4 regions of the Rhizobium sp. 01N424 genome follow, and region 1 is predicted to be linked to each of the others. Evidence: riboswitches for the same ligand, from Rfam matches in the RefSeq annotation. Region 1 holds a riboswitch; each other region holds the start of a gene.
What was found. A riboswitch is a leader RNA that binds a small molecule or an ion and turns the genes downstream of it on or off. The one in region 1 is predicted to bind cobalamin.
Positions count from the first base shown of each region.

Region 2: linked by a shared signal. The riboswitch ahead of nrdH (glutaredoxin-like protein NrdH) and the one ahead of cobU (bifunctional adenosylcobinamide kinase/adenosylcobinamide-phosphate guanylyltransferase) in region 1 are both predicted to bind cobalamin.
Region 3: linked by a shared signal. The riboswitch ahead of bluB (5,6-dimethylbenzimidazole synthase) and the one ahead of cobU (bifunctional adenosylcobinamide kinase/adenosylcobinamide-phosphate guanylyltransferase) in region 1 are both predicted to bind cobalamin.
Region 4: linked by a shared signal. The riboswitch ahead of metE (5-methyltetrahydropteroyltriglutamate--homocysteine S-methyltransferase) and the one ahead of cobU (bifunctional adenosylcobinamide kinase/adenosylcobinamide-phosphate guanylyltransferase) in region 1 are both predicted to bind cobalamin.

Region 1 is NZ_JBFTRK010000002.1:94,856-100,338, reverse strand. It holds gene AC1DNK_RS06175 (cobyric acid synthase) at 1-29, shown strand, start outside; gene AC1DNK_RS06170 (chloride channel protein) at 26-1,816, opposite strand; cobalamin riboswitch at 2,039-2,429, shown strand; gene cobU (bifunctional adenosylcobinamide kinase/adenosylcobinamide-phosphate guanylyltransferase) at 2,712-3,224, shown strand; gene cobW (cobalamin biosynthesis protein CobW) at 3,230-4,276, shown strand; gene cobN (cobaltochelatase subunit CobN) at 4,280-5,483, shown strand, end outside.
Region 2 is NZ_JBFTRK010000004.1:223,392-228,874, forward strand. It holds gene metE (5-methyltetrahydropteroyltriglutamate--homocysteine S-methyltransferase) at 1-824, shown strand, start outside; cobalamin riboswitch at 975-1,199, shown strand; gene nrdH (glutaredoxin-like protein NrdH) at 1,452-1,673, shown strand; gene nrdI (class Ib ribonucleoside-diphosphate reductase assembly flavoprotein NrdI) at 1,686-2,096, shown strand; gene nrdE (class 1b ribonucleoside-diphosphate reductase subunit alpha) at 2,066-4,225, shown strand; gene nrdF (class 1b ribonucleoside-diphosphate reductase subunit beta) at 4,437-5,411, shown strand; gene AC1DNK_RS13805 (efflux RND transporter periplasmic adaptor subunit) at 5,418-5,483, opposite strand, start outside.
Region 3 is NZ_JBFTRK010000008.1:191,866-197,348, reverse strand. It holds gene AC1DNK_RS20415 (NAD+ synthase) at 1-679, shown strand, start outside; gene AC1DNK_RS20410 (NYN domain-containing protein) at 764-1,471, shown strand; gene AC1DNK_RS20405 (TolB family protein) at 1,505-2,335, shown strand; cobalamin riboswitch at 2,353-2,534, shown strand; gene bluB (5,6-dimethylbenzimidazole synthase) at 2,578-3,261, shown strand; gene AC1DNK_RS20395 (DUF2865 domain-containing protein) at 3,258-4,355, opposite strand; gene AC1DNK_RS20390 (NADP-dependent malic enzyme) at 4,480-5,483, opposite strand, start outside.
Region 4 is NZ_JBFTRK010000004.1:217,823-223,305, reverse strand. It holds gene metE (5-methyltetrahydropteroyltriglutamate--homocysteine S-methyltransferase) at 1-1,418, opposite strand, end outside; cobalamin riboswitch at 1,521-1,716, opposite strand; gene AC1DNK_RS13775 (response regulator) at 1,793-2,467, opposite strand; gene AC1DNK_RS13770 (sensor histidine kinase) at 2,624-4,087, opposite strand; gene AC1DNK_RS13765 (peroxidase family protein) at 4,462-5,483, shown strand, end outside.

The sequences.
Region 1 (5,483 bases):
GTGACTGGCTGAACCGGCTGCTTGGCTAGATTTCCCCGGAGATTTCGCGGCGCCGCCGGTCGAGCTCTTCGCTGTAGCGGCGTAGCGTGTGGCTTTCGCTGAGCTGTCCGACGACCTTGCGCTCGATCAGATTGTTCAGCACGGCGAGCGCTTCGCTCTCGCTCTTGTCGAAAATGGCGGCTGCCTGCTTGGCATTCATCTGCGGCTGCAGGAAATCGTTCTTGTAGCGAACGAAACTCTCCAGCCCCTTGCCCTCGTCGTCGGTGGCGATCGGATTCGCATGAATTTCCGGCACCAGCACCAGACCGGCATATTTGCCTGTGTCATCGACAAGGATGACGCGTTGCGTGGCGCCGGCGGGAAAAGCCTTCTTGAACTCTTCGACAGTGGTTGCGGCATTGGCGGTCTTGACGTCGGCGCGCATCAGCTTGTCGACCGTCAGATTGCGGATCCAGCCGACATCGTGAGCGCTGCGGATGCTTTCGCCGCGCAGGTGAAAACGCCAGGTGGCGAAGGAGTAGCCAAAGGTGGTGCGCACGACGAGCGAGGACGTGATGACCGCGGCGAGCACCAATACGGTGATCGGGAAGTCGCCGGTGATTTCGAGCGCCAGAAAGGTCATCGTCAGCGGTCCGCCGATGATGGCGACTGCGAGTGAACTCATGCCGACGACGGCGTAGACTTCGGGTGTCAGCGAGGCATGCGCAAAGAACGGCGCGGAATAGGCAAAGAGCTTGCCGAGCAGCGCGCCCATAAACAGCGAGGCGAAGAACAGGCCGCCCCTGAAGCCGGAGCCGATCGACACGGCTGAGGCCAGCGACTTCAACAGCAGGATGCCGACGAGCGTCGGGATCGCCACCTGATGCGCCAGGTTGAGATGCAGGGCGCCATGCCCTGCCGAAAGCACCTGCGGAGAGATGGTGGCCAGCAGGCCGACGACGATGCCGCCGAGCGCCGGGCGTACCGGCGTCGGCACGGAACTCTTGCGAGCCAATTCCTCAACAAAGGAAACGCCCTGCATGATCAGGATGCCGGCACCGGCGCAGCAGGCGCCAAGCAGAATGGCCGGAACATAATCGGCGGGCACCACAGTGCCGAACCTGCCGACGTCGATGGTGAAATCGTTGCCTGCGAGCAGCCGTGCCACCAGCGTCGACAGTAGGGCAGAGACGACGACAGGTGTCAACGAGACGATCGTATAGGTGCCGATAATCAGCTCGAACGCGTAGAAGGCGCCGGTTAGCGGGGCATTGAAGGCGGCGGCGATGGCGCCCGCCGCCCCGCAGCCGAGGAGGACGCGCAGATCGGCGCGGCGCAGCTGCAGCTTCAGGCCGAGTTTCGAGGCCAGGCCCGCCGCAAGCTGTGTATAGCCGGCCTCCAGGCCGACCGAGGCGCCGAAACCGTTGGAAATCAGGTTCTGGATCGCCACGATGATGCTGTCCGTCAGCGACAGGCGGCCGCCATGCAGCGCATTGGCCTCGATCGGATCGACCATCGGCTTCTTGCGTGTCCTGCTGAGGATGAAGAGCAGCAAGCCGAGAAGCATGCCGCCGCAGACCGGTGCCAAGAGCAGCAGCAGCTTGTTGCTGATATCGGAGGAGCTGAGACGATCGACATCGCTGATGCCGAAGATGAGGCTGTGCATCTCCCGGGAGATCAGGCTCATGCCGGTGACCGCGCAGCCGGAGATGACGCCGACCGCGCCACCGGCGAAAACCATGCCCATTTCGTTCTGCCGCGCCAGCGCGCGCAGCCGCGCCAAATCGAATTTGAGATGGCGCCGCGTCAGGCGGCCGATATCGGTTTTCGTGAGCATGATGACAGAACTAGGCGACGGGGAGCAGGATCAAGGAAGCACGCTTTGTGCGCCGCATGATTTCGCGAGCAATTGCAGCAAAAGCGAGGCGGCGGCAAGCGAAATCTGTCCGTAAGTCAATGAATTTAATAGACTATCTGTTTGGTAGACTCAGTCGTGTTAAGACGAGGCATTTTCCATCGCGTCAGGCTCGATTGACTTCGCGCTGCCGCGCGCCTAACGATGAAATCAATAACGGATGGTTCCGGAGCGGTGATTGCCGCCCTGGATGAAAAGGGAATGTGACGGGGCGGACCCAAACCGGGCGTCTTCATCACAGCCGACCCCGCGACTGTAGAGCGGTCAGGGTCTTCCATCCGGTGCACCGGCACCACCGCCTGATCGCCGCATTCTGTGGCAGGGCGTTGGCTCAAGGACACCGGAAAAGCCACTGGAATGCATCGTGATCAGCAGGGGCTGGACGCCTCCATTTCTACGAATCGTCCGCCTTTTCACGAGAATGCAGCCGGGAAGGCGAGGAAGATCCGCTGGCACGATCAGGGATGGCCTTGCGCCATCCCTGTCGGGGCCTCAAACCGCGAGCCAGGAGACCTGCCAACCGTGCCGGGCGAAGAGCCCACCCAAGGGCAATCCTGTCCGCTGCCAGCACGGAGGTTGTCATGGCTGAAACACGAATTTGCATGCCGTTACGTGCGGCCCTGAGGATTTCCCTCATTCCTGTGCTTGTCACAGGAATCCAGCGTGCCCAAGTCCTTGGGCACAGAAGACTTATTTCCTTGCTGCTAGGTTTCATTCACGGCGCAGACGCGCCGTGGCTGGATTCCTGTGACAGGCACAGGAATGAGGGAGGTGGGTGTGGTGGACGCCAATACGCTGATGCCGGAGCCATCCTCACATGAGCAGCACCACCTTCATTCTCGGCGGCGCTCGTTCCGGCAAATCCCGTTTCGCCGAACAGCTGATCACCGAGAGCGGCCTCGAGCGCCACTATATCGCCACCGGGCGGGCCTGGGACGACGAGATGCGGGCGCGGATTGCTGCCCATAGGGACGATCGCGGGCCGTCCTGGACGACGCATGAGGAGCCGCTGCAGCTTGTCGAATGCCTGTCGGCCGTCGACGGCGAAGGGCGGGCGATCCTTGTCGATTGCCTGACGCTCTGGGTCACCAATCTGATGATGGGCGAGCGGGACATGGCGGTGGAATCTGCGGCTCTTGCCGCCTGGCTGCCGAAGGCCAGGGCGCGGCTCGTGCTTGTTTCCAATGAAGTCGGCCTCGGGATCGTTCCCGAGAACCGGATGGCGCGGGATTTCCGCGATCATGCCGGACGGCTGCACCAGATGATCGCGGCCTCCGCCGCGGACGTGTATTTTATTGCGGCAGGGCTGCCGCTGAAAATGAAGGGTTGAAGTTTATGAACCAGAAGATCCCCGCAACCGTGATCACCGGCTTTCTCGGCGCGGGCAAGACGACGATGATCCGCAACCTGCTTTCCAACACCGGCGGCAAGAAGATCGCGCTGATCATCAACGAATTCGGCGATCTCGGCGTCGATGGCGACGTGTTGAAGGGCTGTGGCGCGGAGAACTGCACAGAGGACGATATCATCGAGCTCACCAACGGCTGCATCTGCTGCACGGTTGCCGACGATTTCATTCCGACGATGACCAAGCTGCTGGAGCGCGAGCAGCGCCCCGATCATATCGTCATCGAAACCTCGGGCCTGGCGCTGCCGCAGCCGCTGGTCGCCGCCTTCAACTGGCCTGACATCCGCAGCGAAGTCACCGTCGATGGCGTCATCACCGTCGTCGACAGCGCCGCCGTTGCCGCCGGACGTTTCGCCGACGACCACGATGCCGTCGATGCGCGCCGCACCGAAGACGAGTCGCTCGATCACGAGAGCCCGATCGAGGAGCTGTTCGAAGATCAGCTGACCTGCGCCGATCTGATCGTGCTCAACAAGACGGATCTGCTCGATGCCGCAGGCATTATCCGCGTCCGTGACGAAGTGGCGTCGCGCATTTCGCGCAAGCCTGCGCTGATCGAGGCGAAGAACGGCGAGGTTCCGGCCAGCGTCTTGCTCGGCCTCGGCGTCGGCACCGAGGAAGATATCGCCAACCGCAAGTCCCATCACGAGCTCGAGCATGAGGACGGCACGCCGCACGATCACGACGAGTTCGACAGCTTCGTCGTCGAGCTCGGCGCGATTGCCGATACGGCCGGTTTCATCGAGAAGCTGAAGGGCGTGATTGCAGAGCATGACGTGCTGCGCCTGAAGGGCTTTGCCGCAGTTGAGGGCAAGGCGATGCGCCTGCAGATCCAGGCTGTCGGCAGCCGTATCGACCAGTATTTCGACCGCGCCTGGGCGATGGACGAAACGCGCGGCACGCGCCTCGTCGTCATCGGCCTGCATGACATGGATGAAGCGGCCGTGCGCAAGGCCATCGAGGCGCTCGTCTGATCCATGCATCTGCTTCTCGCCCAGAAAGGAACGATCAGCGACGGTGACGAGGCCATCGATCTTGGCCAGTCGCCCGGCGATATCCTGTTCCTGTCTGCAGCGGATACGGAGCTTGCGGCCATCGCCGCCGCCCACGGACAGGGCGGCGGTTCATCGCTGACGCTTCGTCTTGCCAGCCTGATGAGTCTCAAGCATCCGATGTCGGTCGATGCCTATGTCGAGCGCACCGCGCTGCACGCAAAGCTCATCATTGTCCGCGCGCTCGGTGGTGCCAGCTATTTTCACTATGCGCTGGAGGCTCTCCATACCTGCGCGGCGCGGCATGGCGCGCGGATTGCCGTTCTGCCGGGGGATTCCAAGCCGGATGCGGGGCTGACACCGTTTTCCAATGTGGCGCTCGATGATCTCAATGCGCTGTGGGCTTACCTGATCGAAGGCGGCGAAGAGAATTCGTTGCGGCTGCTGGATTATGCGGCGGCGATGCTGTCGGGTGGTGAAAAGCCCGGTGCGGCCGCGCCGTTGATGAAGGCCGGGATATGGTGGCCGGGGCGGGGAGTCGTTGGTGTCGGGGAGTGGCGGGTGCTGTCTGCGGCGATGCTGCGGAACGTGGCACCCCCCTCTACATCTAACGACGCCCCCATCGCCGCCATCAGCTTCTACCGAGCCCTCGTCCAGAGCGGCGAGACCGCACCGGTCGAGGCGATGATCGAGGCCCTGGCGGCGGAAGGTCTCCGGCCATTGCCGGTCTTTGCCTACAGCCTCAAAGACCCGGTCTCCAAGGGCATCATCGCCAGCATTTTCGATCAGGCCCCTCCCGATGTCGTGGTCAACACGACGGGCTTTGCCGTGTCCGCGCCGGGTGCGCAGCGTGAACCGACCGTGCTGGAAAAAAGCGGTTCCGTGGTGCTGCAGGCAATCCTGTCTGCATCATCACATGAGGCGTGGGCCGTGTCATCGCAGGGGCTGTCGGCGCGCGATCTCGGGATGAACGTGGCGCTGCCTGAAGTCGATGGACGGGTTTTGGCGCGGGCCGTCTCGTTCAAGTCGGCGGCGCGTTATGACGCGGCTGTCGAAGCGAATATCGTTACCAGCCAGCCTGATGAAGGGCGGATGCGCTACACGGCCAAGCTCGGAGCCGGCTGGGCGCGGCTGCGGCGCAAGCCGGCTGCGGCGCGGCGCGTGGCGCTGGTGCTCGCCAACTATCCGA
Region 2 (5,483 bases), on a different contig from region 1:
AGCGCAATGACATGGTGCAGTATTTTGGCGAGCAGCTGTCAGGCTTTGCCTTCACGCAGCATGCCTGGGTACAGAGCTATGGGTCGCGCTATGTCCGCCCGCCGATTATCTTCGGCGATATCGCGCGGCCGAAGCCGATGACGACAAGCTGGTGGCAATATGCCCAGTCTCTGACAGAGCGGCCGGTGAAGGGCATGCTGACTGGACCGGTGACGATCCTCAACTGGTCCTTCGTGCGTGATGATATCGCCCGAAGCGAAGCATGCCGGCAGATCGCGCTGGCGATTCGCGACGAGGTCGGTGATCTCGAAAAGGCCGGCGCCAGAATGATCCAGATCGACGAGGCAGCACTCCGGGAAGGCCTGCCGCTGCGGCGCTCGCAATGGAAGACCTATCTCGACTGGGCCGTCGAAAGCTTCCGCCTGTGCTCGACCGGTGTCAGCAACGCGACGCAGATCCACACGCATATGTGCTACTCGGAGTTCAACGACATCATCGATGCTATCGCCGCGATGGATGCGGATGTGATCTCGATCGAGACGTCGCGCTCGAAGATGGAGCTGCTGGAGGCATTCCGCAGTTTTGACTATCCGAACGAAATTGGCCCGGGTGTCTACGATATCCACTCGCCGCGCGTTCCCGATATTGACGATATGACCGGTCTGCTTCTTTTAGCGCGCGAGCGGCTTGGCGATTCGCAGCTTTGGATCAATCCGGATTGCGGCTTGAAGACCCGCAAATGGGAGGAAGTGAAGCCGGCGCTCGTCAATATGGTGGCGGCGGCGCGGTCTTTGCGCGAACGCGTTGCCACGGCAACGGCCTGATCGTCATTGCATTCGAGGAGCCGGCTCTTGCCGGCTTCTCTTTTCCACAGCCAATCCGCATTAATCTTCTGTTATCCACATCACATTCATTTTTTCGGCTTGCGGCACCCGAAACCTGAACCATCCATTGACGTAAAAATAGACTCGCGTACTATATCTAGTGTTCGAGGTTCCTCCGATTCGCAAAGGATCGTGGGCTAAGACGGGAATTCGGTGAGATCTGCCGCAAGGCGGAGCAATGCCGGAGCTGCCCCCGCAACTGTGAGCGGCGAGCATCTGTCCCATTTCGGGTCACTGGGTCATGAAGATCTGGGAAGACCGGGATGAATGTGATGATCCGCAAGCCAGGAGACCTGCCTTGAGCGAAAACGTCCACGGGCGGGGTGTCCGGCTGGCGAGCGATGAGATGTGGGCATGATGCCGCTCTTCGCTTCCTCCGGTGTGTCCCGCATGAGCCACTTCGGGGTGAAGTCTTATGTCTTTGAGTTTCAGATCATACCGGCGCGAATGACGGGCTGCTGACGCCCGGCAATCGGCAACGGCTGTCTTCCTTTTCGATCTTCCCAAGCGCGGACATCGGCGGATGTCCGAACGATATCCCATGCCTTTTAGTCACGAGGTTTTCCCATGAGCATCACCGTCTACAGCAAGCCCGCCTGCGTTCAGTGCACCGCAACCACCCGCGCGCTCGATCGCCAGGGCATCGACTACACGATCATCGACGTTTCCACCGATAGCGCCGCTTATGATCTGGTGCAGGGTCTCGGCTACCGCCAGGTTCCCGTCGTCATCGCCGGCGAGGAGCATTGGGCTGGCTTCCGCCCCGACATGATCAGCGCGCTCGCCTGAGCGGCGGCTGCGATGGGCGAGATCGTCTATTTTTCCAGCCGGTCGGAAAACACTCATCGCTTCGTCGAAAAGCTCGGCCTTCCCGCCCGGCGCATCCCGATATCAGGCGAGACGCTTCAAGCCGTCTCACCCTATGTGCTTGTGGTCCCAACCTATAGCGGTGAGGGCGGCAAGGGAGCTGTGCCCAAGCAGGTGATCCGTTTCCTGAACGATGCGGCAAACCGTTCGAACCTCCGCGGCGTGATTGCCGCGGGCAACAGCAACTTCGGCGAGACCTATGGGCTTGCCGGCGACATCATCGCGAAGAAATGCCAGGTGCCGTACCTCTACAGGTTCGAGCTGCTCGGCACCGCTGATGATGTTGCCAATGTCAAACACGGATTGGAACGATTTTGGACACGGCAGTTCTCGAGCGCCCTGTAAAGGCGCAGGCCGCGGAAACAGGGCTGGATTACCACGCGCTGAACGCGATGCTGAACCTCTATGACGAGGACGGCAAGATCCAGCTGGACAAGGACCGGCAGGCGGCGAAGCAGTATTTCCTGCAGCACGTCAACCAGAACACCGTGTTCTTCCATAATCTCCGGGAGAAGCTCGATTACCTCGTGACTGAGGGCTACTACGAGCAGGAGGTGCTGGATCAGTATTCGTTCAATTTCGTCCGCGATCTCTTCGACCATGCCTATGACAAGAAATTCCGCTTCCCGACCTTCCTCGGCGCTTTCAAATATTACACAAGCTACACGCTGAAGACCTTTGACGGAAAGCGCTATCTGGAGCGCTATGAAGACCGCATCTGCATGGTGGCACTCGCCTTGGCGCAGGGCAACGAGGCCTTAGCGCGCGACATGGTCGATGAGATCATCTCCGGCCGCTTCCAGCCGGCGACGCCGACCTTCCTCAATGCCGGCAAGAAGCAGCGCGGCGAGCTGGTCTCCTGCTTCCTGATGCGCGTTGAAGACAATATGGAATCGATTGGCCGCTCGATCAATTCGGCCTTGCAGCTGTCGAAGCGCGGTGGTGGCGTGGCGCTGTCGCTGACCAACATTCGCGAAATGGGCGCGCCGATCAAGCATATCGAGAACCAGTCCTCCGGCATCATCCCGGTGATGAAGCTGCTCGAGGACGCCTTCTCCTATGCCAACCAGCTCGGCGCGCGCCAGGGGGCCGGTGCCGTCTATCTCAACGCCCATCACCCCGACATCATGCGCTTCCTCGATACCAAACGCGAAAATGCCGACGAAAAAATCCGCATCAAGACGCTGTCGCTCGGCGTCGTCATTCCTGACATCACCTTCGAGCTCGCCAAGAACAACGAGGACATGTACCTGTTCTCGCCCTATGACGTGGAACGTGTCTACGGCGTGCCGTTCACCGAGATTTCGGTGACCGAAAAATACCGCGAGATGGTGGCCGACAGCCGCATCAAGAAGAAGAAAATCAAGGCCCGCGATTTCTTCCAGATCGTCGCCGAAATCCAGTTCGAGAGCGGCTATCCCTACATCATGTTCGAAGACACGGTGAACAGGGCGAACCCGATCGCCGGGCGCATCACCATGAGCAATCTGTGCTCCGAGATCCTGCAGGTCAGCGAAGCCAGCGAGTATAACGATGACCTCTCCTACAAGGTGATGGGCAAGGACATTTCCTGCAATCTCGGCTCGTTGAATATCGCCGCCGCCATGGACTCATCCGATTTCGGCAAGACGATCGAGACCTCGATCCGGGCGCTGACGGCAGTTTCCGACATGAGCCACATCTCCTCCGTCCCGTCGATCGAGAAGGGCAACGACGAGAGCCACGCGATCGGCCTGGGCCAGATGAACCTGCACGGCTATCTCGCCCGCGAGCGGATCCAGTACGGCTCCGAAGAGGGTGTCGATTTCACCAACATGTATTTCTACACGGTGACCTATCACGCGATCCGCGCCTCGAACCGGCTGGCTGTCGAGCGCGGCCAGAGCTTCAAGGGTTTCGAGAATTCCAAATACGCATCGGGCGAATATTTCGACAAGTATACCGAAATAGAATGGAAACCGGCTACGCAGACGGTTACCGACCTGTTCAACGACGCCGGTATCGAAATCCCCACCCAGGAAGACTGGCTGGCACTGAAGACGGCCGTCATGGAAGGCGGGCTTTATAACCAGAACCTGCAGGCCGTGCCGCCGACGGGGTCGATCTCCTACATCAACCACTCGACGTCATCGATCCATCCGATCGTCTCCAAGATCGAGATCCGCAAGGAAGGCAAGATCGGCCGCGTCTATTATCCGGCGGCCTTCATGACCAACGACAATCTCGACTATTACCAGGACGCCTATGAGATCGGGCCGGAGAAGATCATCGACACCTATGCGGCTGCGACCCAGCATGTCGACCAGGGCCTGTCGCTGACGCTGTTCTTCCGCGACACGGCGACGACGCGCGATATCAACCGGGCGCAGATCTATGCCTGGAAGAAGGGCATCAAGACCATCTACTACATCCGTCTGCGCCAGATGGCGCTGGAGGGGACGCAGGTGGAGGGATGTGTGTCGTGTACGCTGTGATTTGAAGCCTTATCGCTTTAGCAACGCTTGAGCCCGGAGCCCCCTCATCCGCCTGCCGGCACCTTCTCCCCGCTGGGGGGAAGGGAACCGAAGCGCCCGTCAGCCCCTTGATTGAGGCGTGTAGGCGGGCACGTCCCCTCTCCCCAGCGGGGAGAGGGTTAGGGTGAGGGGGCCGCGTCCTCCAACAGAACTGATTGAGGAAAGATTCCCCATGAACATGCACGCCAAACCCGTATCCCGCGTCCGCGCCATCAACTGGAACCGCATCGATGACGACAAGGACCTCGAAGTCTGGAACCGCCTGACCGGCAATTTCTGGCTGCCGGAAAAAGTGCCGCTGTCGAACGACATTCCCTCCTGGGCGACGCTGAAGCCGGAAGAGCAGCAGTTGACGATCCGGGTCTTTACCGGCCTGACGCTGCTCGACACCATCCAGAACGGCGTCGGCTCGGTGACGCTGATGGCCGATGCTTCGACCCAGCATGAGGAGGCGGTGCTTTCCAACATCTCCTTCATGGAGGCGGTGCACGCGCGCTCCTACTCGTCGATCTTCTCGACGTTGTGCTCGACGCCTGACGTTGACGACGCCTATCGCTGGTCCGATGAAAACGAGTTTCTGCAGAAGAAGTCGGCGCTGATCATGGAGCAATATGCTTCCGGTGATCCGCTGAAGAAGAAGGTTGCCAGCGTCTTCCTCGAAAGCTTCCTGTTCTATTCCGGCTTCTATCTGCCGATGTACTGGTCGAGCCGCGCCAAGCTGACCAACACCGCCGACATGATCCGCCTGATCATTCGCGACGAGGCGGTGCATGGCTACTATATCGGCTACAAGTTCCAGCGCGCCGTCGACCGCCTGCCGGAGGCCCGCCGCCAGGAGATCAAGGATTTCGCCTTCGATCTGCTGCTGGAGCTCTACGACAACGAGGCCAAGTACACCGAGGCGCTGTATGACGGCGTCGGGCTCACCGAAGACGTCAAGAAGTTCCTGCACTACAACGCGAACAAGGCGCTGATGAACCTCGGCTACGAGGCGCTGTTCCCGCCGGAGGCCTGCAAGGTCAACCCGGCGATCCTCTCGGCGCTCTCGCCGAATGCCGACGAGAACCACGACTTCTTCTCGGGCTCCGGCTCGTCCTACGTCATCGGTAAGGCCGTAGCGACCGAGGACGAGGACTGGAACTTCTGAGCAGCGTCAGTCGAGCGAGGCGAGGTCGGAGCTTTGGCTTCCGACTTCGACCGTCGCCGTCAAACCGGCAAT
Region 3 (5,483 bases), on a different contig from region 1:
GTTGAAGGATGCCGCTGAATGCGCCAAGGCGCTCGGCTGCCGTTACGACATCGTGCCGATCGAGGCGCCGGTGACCGGCTTTACCTCGGCGCTCTCCGACCTCTTCGAAGGCACCGATAGTGGCATCACCGAAGAAAACCTGCAGAGCCGCGCCCGCGGCACGATCCTGATGGCGATCTCCAACAAGTTCGGCTCGATGGTCGTCACCACGGGCAACAAGTCGGAAATGTCGGTCGGCTATGCGACGCTCTACGGTGATATGAACGGCGGCTTCAATCCGATCAAGGACCTCTACAAGATGCAGGTCTATGCGATCTCGCGCTGGCGCAATGCGCATGTGCCGCCGGATGCGCTTGGCCCATCAGGCGTGGTGATCCCACAAAACATCATCGACAAGGCGCCCTCTGCCGAACTGCGGCCTGATCAGACCGACCAGGATTCGCTGCCGCCTTATCCGGTTCTCGACGACATTCTCGAATGCCTCGTCGAGAAGGAAATGGGCGTCGATGAGATCGTCGCGCGCGGCCACGATGTCGCGACCGTGCACCGGATCGAGCATCTGCTCTATCTTGCCGAATACAAGCGCCGCCAGTCGGCGCCCGGCGTGAAGATCACCAAGAAGAATTTCGGCCGCGACCGCCGCTATCCGATCACCAACCGTTTTAGGGATCGTGGTTAGCGATCGTTAACCCGATCAACCGAAAGCTGCTGACGGCAGTCTCTTCTCGCGTTTCTATGTTTTGGAAACGCGGGAGGTTTGAGCATGCGGGAAACCAAGGTCGCCGTCTTCATCGATACGGAAAACCTGCCGGCGCGCTGTGCGGGAGAGATCATCAGCATCGCCGGCGGATACGGACGTCTCATCGAGCGCCGGGCCTATGGCGACTTCACGAACGAGGCGGCGCAGCCGTGGATCGCGGAGGCCGGACGTCAGGCGCTCAGCCTGCAGACGGCTGTGAGCTCGCATTCCGGCAAGAACGGTGCGGATATCCTGCTTGCCATCGATGCAATGGAATATCTGGCCGGTTCGGCGATCGATCTTTTCTGCATCGCCAGCAGCGACCGCGATGTCGGCCATCTGGCGATGCGTATCCGCATGCGCGGCAAGCAGGCGATCGGACTGGGCGCGCCCAACGCATCGGCGCTGTTGCGGCAGTCCTTCGACGATTTCTTCGAGCTCAATGTTGGTGAGGCGAATTCCACCTTTGCGCTGCCGAAGGTGATTGCGCTGCAGCCCTCTCCAAATATCCGGCCCTATATCACCCAGGCGCTGCAGGCGGCCAAGCTGCAGGGCGAAGGCTGGCTCGATATCGCGAAACTCGGGACGCTGTTGCGGCAGGTCGATCCGGAGTTCAAGGCGCAGCGTTTTGATGCCACGAACCTCAGCTCGCTTCTGAAGCAATGTGACTTTATCGAAATGCGAATGCATGGCACAAACCGCATGCAAATCAGAATGAAGCGGAACGGCTGAGGGCCGGGCCGCTGCACAATGCGGGAGGTATGCATGCGCAGTTCGGTCGAGATCTACAATATCCGCACTGGTCGGGGCCGGGTGGTGTTCCAGACGGAGCAGCTGATCGAGGCGCCGAATTTCTCACCCGATGGCCGCTACCTGCTGCTGAACGGTGATGGCCTTCTCTACCGTTTGTCACCGGATGGTGAGGGCGGTCTGCAGCAGGTCGATACCGGCTTTGCCACTGCCTGCAACAACGATCACGGCATTTCGCCCAACGGAAGGCAGTATGTGATTTCCGACAAGACCGAGCACGGCAAATCCTGCATCTATACGCTACCGTCGGAAGGCGGCGCGCCGAAACAGATCACCGAAAACCTGCCGTCCTACTGGCATGGCTGGTCGCCCGACGGGAAGGAACTCGCCTATTGCGGCATCCGCGGCGATCTCTTCGACATCTATACGATTTCCGTCGATGGCGGCGCCGAGCGGCGTCTGACGCATGGCGAGGGGCGCAATGATGGGCCGGATTATTCCTTTGACGGGCAGTGGATCTATTTCAATTCCAGCCGCACGGGGCTGATGCAGATCTGGCGCATTCATCCCGATGGGACCGGTTTGGAGCAGGTCACGCATGACAATTACGGCAACTGGTTTGCCCATCCGGCGCCCACCAACGACAAGGTGCTGCTGCTTTCCTACGGCGCTGACGTCTTCGATCATCCGCGCGACCTGCATGTGCGGCTGCGGTTGATGGATATGGACGGCGGCAATCTGACGACGCTGTTCGAGCTGTTCGGCGGGCAGGGCACGATCAATGTTCCCTGCTGGTCACCAGAAGGTGACGAGTTTGCCTATGTCCGGTATTTCCCGGCTACTTGAAGCGTCTCGTAAAAGCGGGCATGAGGCTTTTGTCAGGTGCCCGCTTGCCGCGGGAGAATCGGGAATCCGGTGCGAGCCCGGAACGTGCCCAACGCTGTAAGGCCGACGCCTGCCGCATCATGCCACTGGTTGACACCGGGAAGGCTGCGGCGGGCGGATGACGCCAAGTCAGAAGACCGGCCTGGCATCATAGACTGATCCCGCGCGGACGGCGGGGCGGTTGCGTTGTTGGGGATTTGACGATGCGGCCCATGAACAAGGATGCGCTTGAAGGCGCGTCTGCCTTTTCCGCTGACGAGCGCGACGCCGTCTACCGGGCGATCATGACCCGGCGCGATGTGCGCGACCAGTTTCTGCCTGATCCCATCCCATCCGATGTGCTGATGCGGCTGCTTGAGGCCGCACACCACGCGCCCTCGGTCGGCTTCATGCAGCCCTGGAATTTCATCGTCGTCGAAGGTGCCGGTGTGCGCCAGCGCGTGTGGAATGCCTTCGACCGGGCTAACCGCGAGGCTGCCGGGATGTTCGACGGTAAGCGGCAGGCGACATACCGTTCCCTGAAGCTCGAGGGCATCCTCAAGGCGCCGCTCGGCATCTGCATCACCTGCGATCCGTCACGCAGCGGTGACGTCGTGCTGGGGCGGACGCATAATCCGCGGATGGATAGCTATTCAACCGTCTGTGCGGTGCAGAACCTCTGGCTCGCAGCACGGGCCGAAGGCATCGGCGTCGGTTGGGTCAGCATTTTCCATGAGAGCGAACTCAAGGACATTCTCGGCGTGCCCGAGCATGTCGAGATCGTCGCCTGGCTCTGCATCGGCTATGTCGATACGCTCCATAGCGAGCCCGAGCTGGCCGTCAAAGGCTGGCGGCAGCGGCTTTCGCTCGACGAGTTGATCTTCCGCGATGGCTGGGGCCGCCGCTAATTCCGCTGTTGCTGCTGCGGCTGCGGGCCTGAGGTGGCCGGGTTCTTCAGATCGATACTGCCCTGGTCGCCCGCGAGAAATTGTGGGCCGATCTGGCGCACCTTGCTGTTGCCGGGGTCGTAGGGACGGTCCGGTACCTGTGCCTGCGGCGCAGCCGGTGCGGGGGCTGCCGTTGCCGGCGGCTTGGTGGTGATTGTCGTGATCGAGCCCTTTGGCGGCGGCGCGCTGACCGTCTGGTTCTTGCGCATCTGTTCGTAATAGGCGGTCAGATTGCAGCTGCAGGAGGATTTCTCGCCGGGCGCCCGGTTCTTGTAGGCGAAGGCGTTTGGCATGGCGCTGTAGCGCGCGCCAGTCGCGGCTGAGATCATGTTGGCCGCGTCGGTGTTGGAGACGTCCTGATAGAACAGCTCGGTCTCGATGCCGGGGCACATTTTCGAGCAGGTCGAGGCGTCGCGGCTGAAATCGATCGAGGTCGCATTGGTGCTGATCGGGAAGAAGCCGCCGTCGCAGCTGCGCACGCACATGGTGCTGACATGCGACATCATCTCGCCGCGCGGCACACCATATTGCGTGTTGCCTTCCTCGCCGTTGCCGAGCGGAATGAAGGTATCGCCGCGCATCGCCTGTTCTTCGGTGCTTGGCGCCGGGACATAGGCGCGCTCGTCCGGCTGATAGCCCGGATCGTCGTTGCAGCCGTTATCGTCGAGGGCGGCCATCAGTTCGCGGCGTTCGTTGACACCGGTGCCGCCGGCCRCCCGCAGTTGATTGCGGCGGTCCTGGAGATAGTGGATGTTGTCGATCATCCGCGATTCCGATTCCTGCAGGTCGCTGCAGTAGCGGTCGTTCTCGCCGCCGATGACAACCATGCTGTCGACGCTGCAGCCGTTGCTGCGCAGGTCGTTGCGCAGCTTGCGGAGCTCGAGGTTCTGTTCGGCTATGGCGCTTGCATATTGGCGGATCTCCGGGCCGTTGCCGATCACCTGCGGCAGGTCGGCAAGGCGTCCGCGCAGATCTTCGCAGATCGCGCTGGTCTGCGCCGCCGCGGGCGCGGCAGCAGCGAGAAAGAGAGCAAGGGTCAGGCTTCGGCGTTTCACGGTATCATCCCGCAGCATAGTAAACCGGAAGCGGCAGAGCATTTGCCGCATCCGTTCTGTCTAGCTGCCTTCCGTTAACAAGCTAACGAAGGAATCCTAACGCATTTTTCCGATCGACGGCAAATCACGCCGGCTGCTGGGCCTCGACCACGGCCAGAGCCGCCATGTTGACGACACCGCGCGAAGTGACAGACGGTGCCAGGATGTGTGCCGGGAGCGCCGTGCCGAGCAGGATGGGGCCGACATGCAGGCCGTCGGTCATCGACTTGACGACGCCGAGCGTGATGTTGGCGGCATCGAGGTTCGGGAAGACCAGCAGGTTGGCTTCGCCATGCAGCGTGGTGGACGGCATGACGCGCTTGCGGATTTCGTCGGCGATTGCGCTCTCACCATGCATTTCGCCATCGACTTCGAGATCGGGGGCGGCATCACGGATCAGCTGCAAGGCACCGCGCATCTTCGTTGCGCTTTCGCTTTCGCGCGAGCCGAAGTTGGAATGCGAGACGAGGGCGGCGCGCGGCGTGATGCCGAAGCGCTTGATTTCCTCGGCAGCCAGAACGGCGGATTCCGCCACTTCCTCGGCGCTCGGATTGAACGTAACGTAGGTGTCGGTGAAGAAGGTGGCGCCGCGCTGCGAGATCAGCAGGCTGAGTGCCGAGAAATCGCGGACATCCTTGCGCTTGCCGATGATCTGGCGAACGTCGCGCAGGTGCTTCTCGTAACGGCCTTCGAGGCCGCAGATCAGCGCGTCTGCTTCGCCGCGGCGCAGCGCCAGCGCACCGATGACGGTGGTGTTGGTGCGCACGATCGTGCGGGCCGCTTCCGGGATGACGCCCCGGCGGCCGACGAGCGACAGATAGAGATCGACATATTCGCGGAAACGCGGATCGTCTTCCGGGTTGATGACGGCGAAGTCGGAAAGCGGGCGGATGCGCAGGCCGTAGCGTTGCAGGCGGGTTTCGATGACCTGCGGACGGCCGATCAGGATCGGTTCGGCAATGCCTTCTTCGATGAGAACCTGAGCGGCGCGGAGCACGCGTTCGTCTTCACCTTCGGAGAAGATCACCCGCTTCTTTTCGGCGGCTTTGGCGGCCGTGAAGATCGGCTTCATGATGAAGCCGGAGCGGA
Region 4 (5,483 bases), on a different contig from region 1:
TAGTCCGCATTGCTGAGCGTCCCCTTCGTGTGTGCCGAACGGGCCTTGCGGACTTCAGGCGTCTGCGGAAAGGACCCGATCGTCGTCGTCGGGAACAGCGGCAAGCGGATATCCGTCTGCTGGATCGCCTTGCGCTCGGCGAAACCGGCCTTGCGGCGCTTCATGGTCTCGTCGATCGCTGCAATGCGCTTCCTGACCGCGGGGTCGTTGACCTTCGGCGATGCTGCGCGGGCGGCCGCGGCCCCCGAAGATCTGCCGATGGCATCGGCCACGCAATCGCGGCTCTGCGAAAGCGCCTGCCCCAAAATCGAGAGTTCATCCAGCTTCTGCGTGGCAAAAGCCAGCCATTCCTTGACCTCGGCGTCGACAGCCGTTTCGAGCGCAAGATCGATCGGCACATGCAGAAGCGAGCAAGACGGCGCGATCTCGATCGGACGCGTCTTGGAAAGCGCCTCGACCCGATCGAGCAGTCTCTCGAGATCAGCGCGCCAGATGTTGCGGCCGTCGATGACGCCGAGAGATAATACCCGGTCATCAGGCACCGCCGATACGACCGCATCGAGCTGCTCGGGCGCGCGCACCAGATCGACGTGCAGACCGGCAACCGGCAGCGCCGCTGCTGTCTTGAGATTGTCGCCCAATGCCCCGAAATAGCTGGCGATCATGATCTTCAGGTTCGGAACCAGCTGGTGAAGCGCGCTGTAGGCCGTGGTCAGCGCGTTCCGCTCAGCGTCTGTGAGATCGAGCACGAGGGCTGGCTCGTCGATCTGCACCCAATCGGCACCCGCAGTGCTGAGCTCCGCGAGGATGGCCGCATAGACAGGCAGCAACCGGTCGAGCAGTTCGATCGGATCGAAGCTTGGCTGCTTCGCCTTGCCGAGCTTCAGGAAGGTCACCGGGCCGAGAATGACCGGGCGGGTGTGGACACCGAGCGCCTTTGCCTCCCGGAACATCTGCAGCGGCTTGTTTTCGGTCAGCGCGAAGCGCTGGTCACGGGTGAATTCCGGCACCATGTAGTGGTAGTTGGTATCGAACCACTTGGTCATTTCGAGCGCCGGAACGCCCTCATGATGATGCGCATGGCCGCAATCGCTGTGCTCAGCGCCCACTGAGCCGCGCGCCATGGCGAAATAGATGTCGAGATCGACGGGACCGCCCCTCCAGCCATATTCGGCCGGTACGGCACCGACCATCACCGCCGTGTCGAGTACATGGTCGTAGAGGGAAAAGTCGTTGGAAGGGATGATATCGATCCCCTTCGCCCTCTGCAGCGCCCAATGTTCGGCCCGCAATGTCTTGGCGACGTCGAGAAGTGCTGTCCTATCGGACTTTCCGGCCCAATAGCTTTCCAGCGCGAACTTCAGCTCGCGGTGCTTTCCGATACGAGGGAATCCGAGATTTGCAGTCTTGATGCTCATGTTTCCTTACCCCGAGGGTTGTGGGCAAGGCTTGGGATGACGCATCGGCGCGCGGACACAGGCGTGCCGGTCGCAAAAGCGGCACACCGGACACCCCGCCCGTGGACGTTATCGATCGCGGCAGGTCTCCTGGCTTGCGGGTCAACGCTGCCGTCCGTCTTCCCGGGGCGTCTTCCCCAGTGACATGAATGGACGGCCGCTCGCCGCTTACAGTTGCGGGGGCAGCTCCGGCATTTCCCCCGGATTCCCTCTTAGCTCCGAACCAAAGGTCCGCAGAACCACGATGACACGAGCATGTCGCATCGCGGATCACACGTCAATAGACATAAAGATATGTTTATGTCTTTGTTTCTTTGGTTGGCTGTGCTCGCCGATTACGACAACAGCATCGAGGATGGCGCGCCGGTCTCCGCGGGAGACTGCAGCTTCTGGGCAGCAAGCACCACTTCGACGCGATTGCGGGCATCGAGCTTCTGCATCAGGATCGTCATGTAGTGCTTGACGGTCTTCTCGCTGATATCAAGCATGCTGGCGATTTCGCGGTTGGTCTTGCCCTGCAGCAGGTAGTTGACGATCTGCTCCTCGCGGGCGCTCAGGCGCTTCTGCATCTGCGCCTTGCGGCGCACCTCGGCCGTCTTCATCGACAGGATCACCTTGGTGGCGAAACCCGGCGTGATGAACGTGCTGCCGTCATGCACGGTCTTGATCGCCTCATACAGATCGCGCGCCGTGCTGCCCTTCAGCACATAGCCGCAGACGCCGAGATTGAGCACCTGGATCGCCGTGTCGATATTGGCGGTGGCGGTGAAGACCACGACCTTCGTGCCTTCGTAGTTCTTCTGGATCAGCTCGAGTGCCGCCAGCGTATCGCCCGGCATGCTGAGATCGGTGACAAGAACGTCGGGCCGGTGCTCCTCGACGATCTTCAGTGCGTCGATGGCGTTCTGCCCACGGGCAGTCACCCGAAGATCTTCCTTCGCCGAGTAAAGATTAACGAGTCCATCCAGTAATATTGGATGATCATCAACGAATGCGACCGAGATAGACATAATGACGAATAAACCCCCTCGTCTTCTTTCCGATAGCTCTAAAGTAAACAGAGCCAAACATAAAGACGGATTTTAATGCTTGGTTAACTTCATCGGATTTCTGTCTATTCGATCTGTATGCTTTCAGCCAGTTATCAATTCGGATAGTCCGTCGCCTTATAGGCCAGCTGCGTCAGCCTGCTGCAGCTCCAGCACCATCTCCAGTATCATGCCGCCCCCCGGCCGCTTGGTGACAGCAAGCTTGCCGCCGAAGCTCTCGATCCTCTGCCGGAGGCCATAGAGCCCCATTCCGCCCTCGCGCGCCGCAAACGGCACCGTCCCGGAGGGCAAACCGTCATCCTCGACCGAAATCGCGATGACGGGCATGTCGATCCGACATCGGACACGCTGGCCGTTGCCGCCGGCGTGGCGGTAGGCATTGTTGAGCCCTTCCTGGACGAAACGGTAGATGCAGGTCTTCAGCGCCGGCGGCAGATCGGCATTGGTGCCGCTGGAGACAAAAGCGACCTTGGTCTTGGTGCGCGCCTCATGCTGCCTGATCGCTTCGGCCACCACGTCCTTGGCCCAGAGATGCAGGATCTCAGGCAAGAGCAGCGACTTGGTGACCGTCCGGGCCTCGATCAGCGCTTCACCCAGCGTCTTGCTGGTCTCGTCGAGGAGCCTGGCGCGCTCATCCTTTTTGGTCAGGTCGCGCAGCTCGTCGAGCTGCAGGATCGCCAGTGTCATCAGCTGCACCGGGCCGTCATGCAGATCGGCGCCGATGCGGCGGATGAAGGTCTCGTTGAGGTTGGCGAATTCCATGGAGGCCCGGCGCGCCGTGTCCCTCAGCTCCATCAATTCCTTCGAGGCGGACTCTGCTTCCTCGGCGCGGTGGCTCAGAACCTGCCGCTGATGCTCGATCGTCCGGCTGCCGCGCCTGACGATCAGGAACAGCCCGAGCATGACGACGAAGGAGAACAGCGCCACCGTCGTCCAGGTGACCACCCGCAGCCGCGCGAGCTCATCGACAAAACCGCTCGGATCCTCATGGATCTCGGCCACGCCGATGATCCGCCCCGAAGCCTGGTCATGCAGCGGGCTGTAGATTTCGAGATATTCGGTATTGATGTTGCGGAACGTATGCTCGTCGGCATGAAGATCCGCATAGACGGCGACAATTTCGCCTTTCAAGGCGCGCTGCAGGCCCTCGGGGAAACTGAAGCGGTGGCCGATCATCTGTTTAGTCCGGGAATAGGCAACAGTCCCGTCGGGCGCCCATATCTCGATATGCGGGAAACGCGCCTGGAGATCCGCATCGCCGAACAGCGCGTCGAGATGAGCGATGCTGGCGGCCTTAAGGCGCGTCGAGGCGCCCAGTTCCTGCACCTCAGCCTCAGTCAGGCTCTGAACCAGCAAGGCCGTCGTGCCGGCCTTTCCGCTGAGCGCTTTGTCGGCAACCAGCCGCGTCGTCAGATAGCCCGCAGAAACCGTGGCGATCAGAATAACCAGGCTGCTGGCGATCAGGAACTGCGTGGAAAGGGTCCGCTCGGCGCCCCATCGAAGGATACGCTTAAACAGTCGCGGCGCTTCCGCGCTTTCATCTACGCCAGCATTTCTGGCGCCTAAGTATTCGTCCGGCAAAACGTCCCCCCAAGGCCGATAGCGCTATCATCCTTGCAATATTACCCAAGGAAATAAAGAACCATTTTTGTACTATAGGCCCGTATGAATTCTATCAGACCAAAGGCCAATTCATCATAGGACCTTACTCCCGGAAGGATAAGGACCGAAGACCTGCTTTTGCCGTGGACGAACATCGAAAACATCGTCCGACCATGCGCCGTTCAAAACCCCGGTAACTTTCCGCAAGATCGCATCATCCCAAGCCAGCCCTGCAAGGCGGGCTTTGAAGACATCAGGGGCAATTCAAACCGCCGGGCTCGCAGCGCGATCCGGCGGACAGGACAAGTTTGCGAAAAACCAGGCGCCAGGACAGCGCGCCGACGGAGGGGAAAATGGTTACGCTTGTAAGACACGATCTCGAGTTCATCCTGAAGCAGATCGCCATCGCCGAACAGCATGCGGCCGGTGGTGACCTTGCCGCGCTCGTCGCCGAAGCCGGCGAAGCAGCCGGCGCGACCGGCACCGGTGCGCCGCAGGCGCATCTCCTGCCCTACGGCCTCAGAACCGTCGACGGCAGCTACAACAACCTGCTCGATGGCAAGGAAACCTGGGGCGCAGCCGACCAGCCGTTCACGCCGCTGGTGCAGCCGAACTACGTCAACGAAAATGACGACACACAGATGTTCGGGACACCGCAAAATCCGGTCTACCTGACCAACGGCAACTATACGCCTGGTACACCGAGCGGCAGCCCGATGCTTGCGCCCGGCACAGTCGTCGACGCCGATCCGCGCATCATCTCCAACCTGATCGTCGATCAGACCAGCAACAACCCGGCCGCGATCATGGTCTATGATGCCATGCTCGCCGAGGGCAAGACCGCTACGCGCGCACCGATGCAGGACGCCAATGGCGCGCCCGTCGTCCATGCAACCAATGTCGTCGGCCCCGATGGCACCGTTCTCGCCGCCGCGGGCAGTCCCGTCTATGTCTACACGTTCGAGAACGTCTCGCCCGATATCGGCGACTCCGCGCCTTACAACTCGATGTTCACGCTGTTCGGCCAGTTCTTCGACCATGGTCTCGACCTCGTGGCCAAGGGCGGCGCTGGAACGGTCTACATCCCGCTCTCGCCGGATGATCCGCTCTACAATCCGGCAACCCCGCAAACCAATTTCATGGTTCTGACCCGCGCCAGCCGCGACGCCGACGGCGAAGTGGCTGCCAACACCACGACTCCCTGGGTCGATCAGAACCAGACCTACACCTCGCATGCATCGCATCAGGTGTTCCTGCGCGAATATGTCATGCATGAGGGCAAGCCTGTCGCGACCGGCCATCTTCTTGACGGCGACCGTGGTCTGCCCACCTGGGCAGACATCAAGGCGCAGGCCCGCGACATGCTCGGCATCGA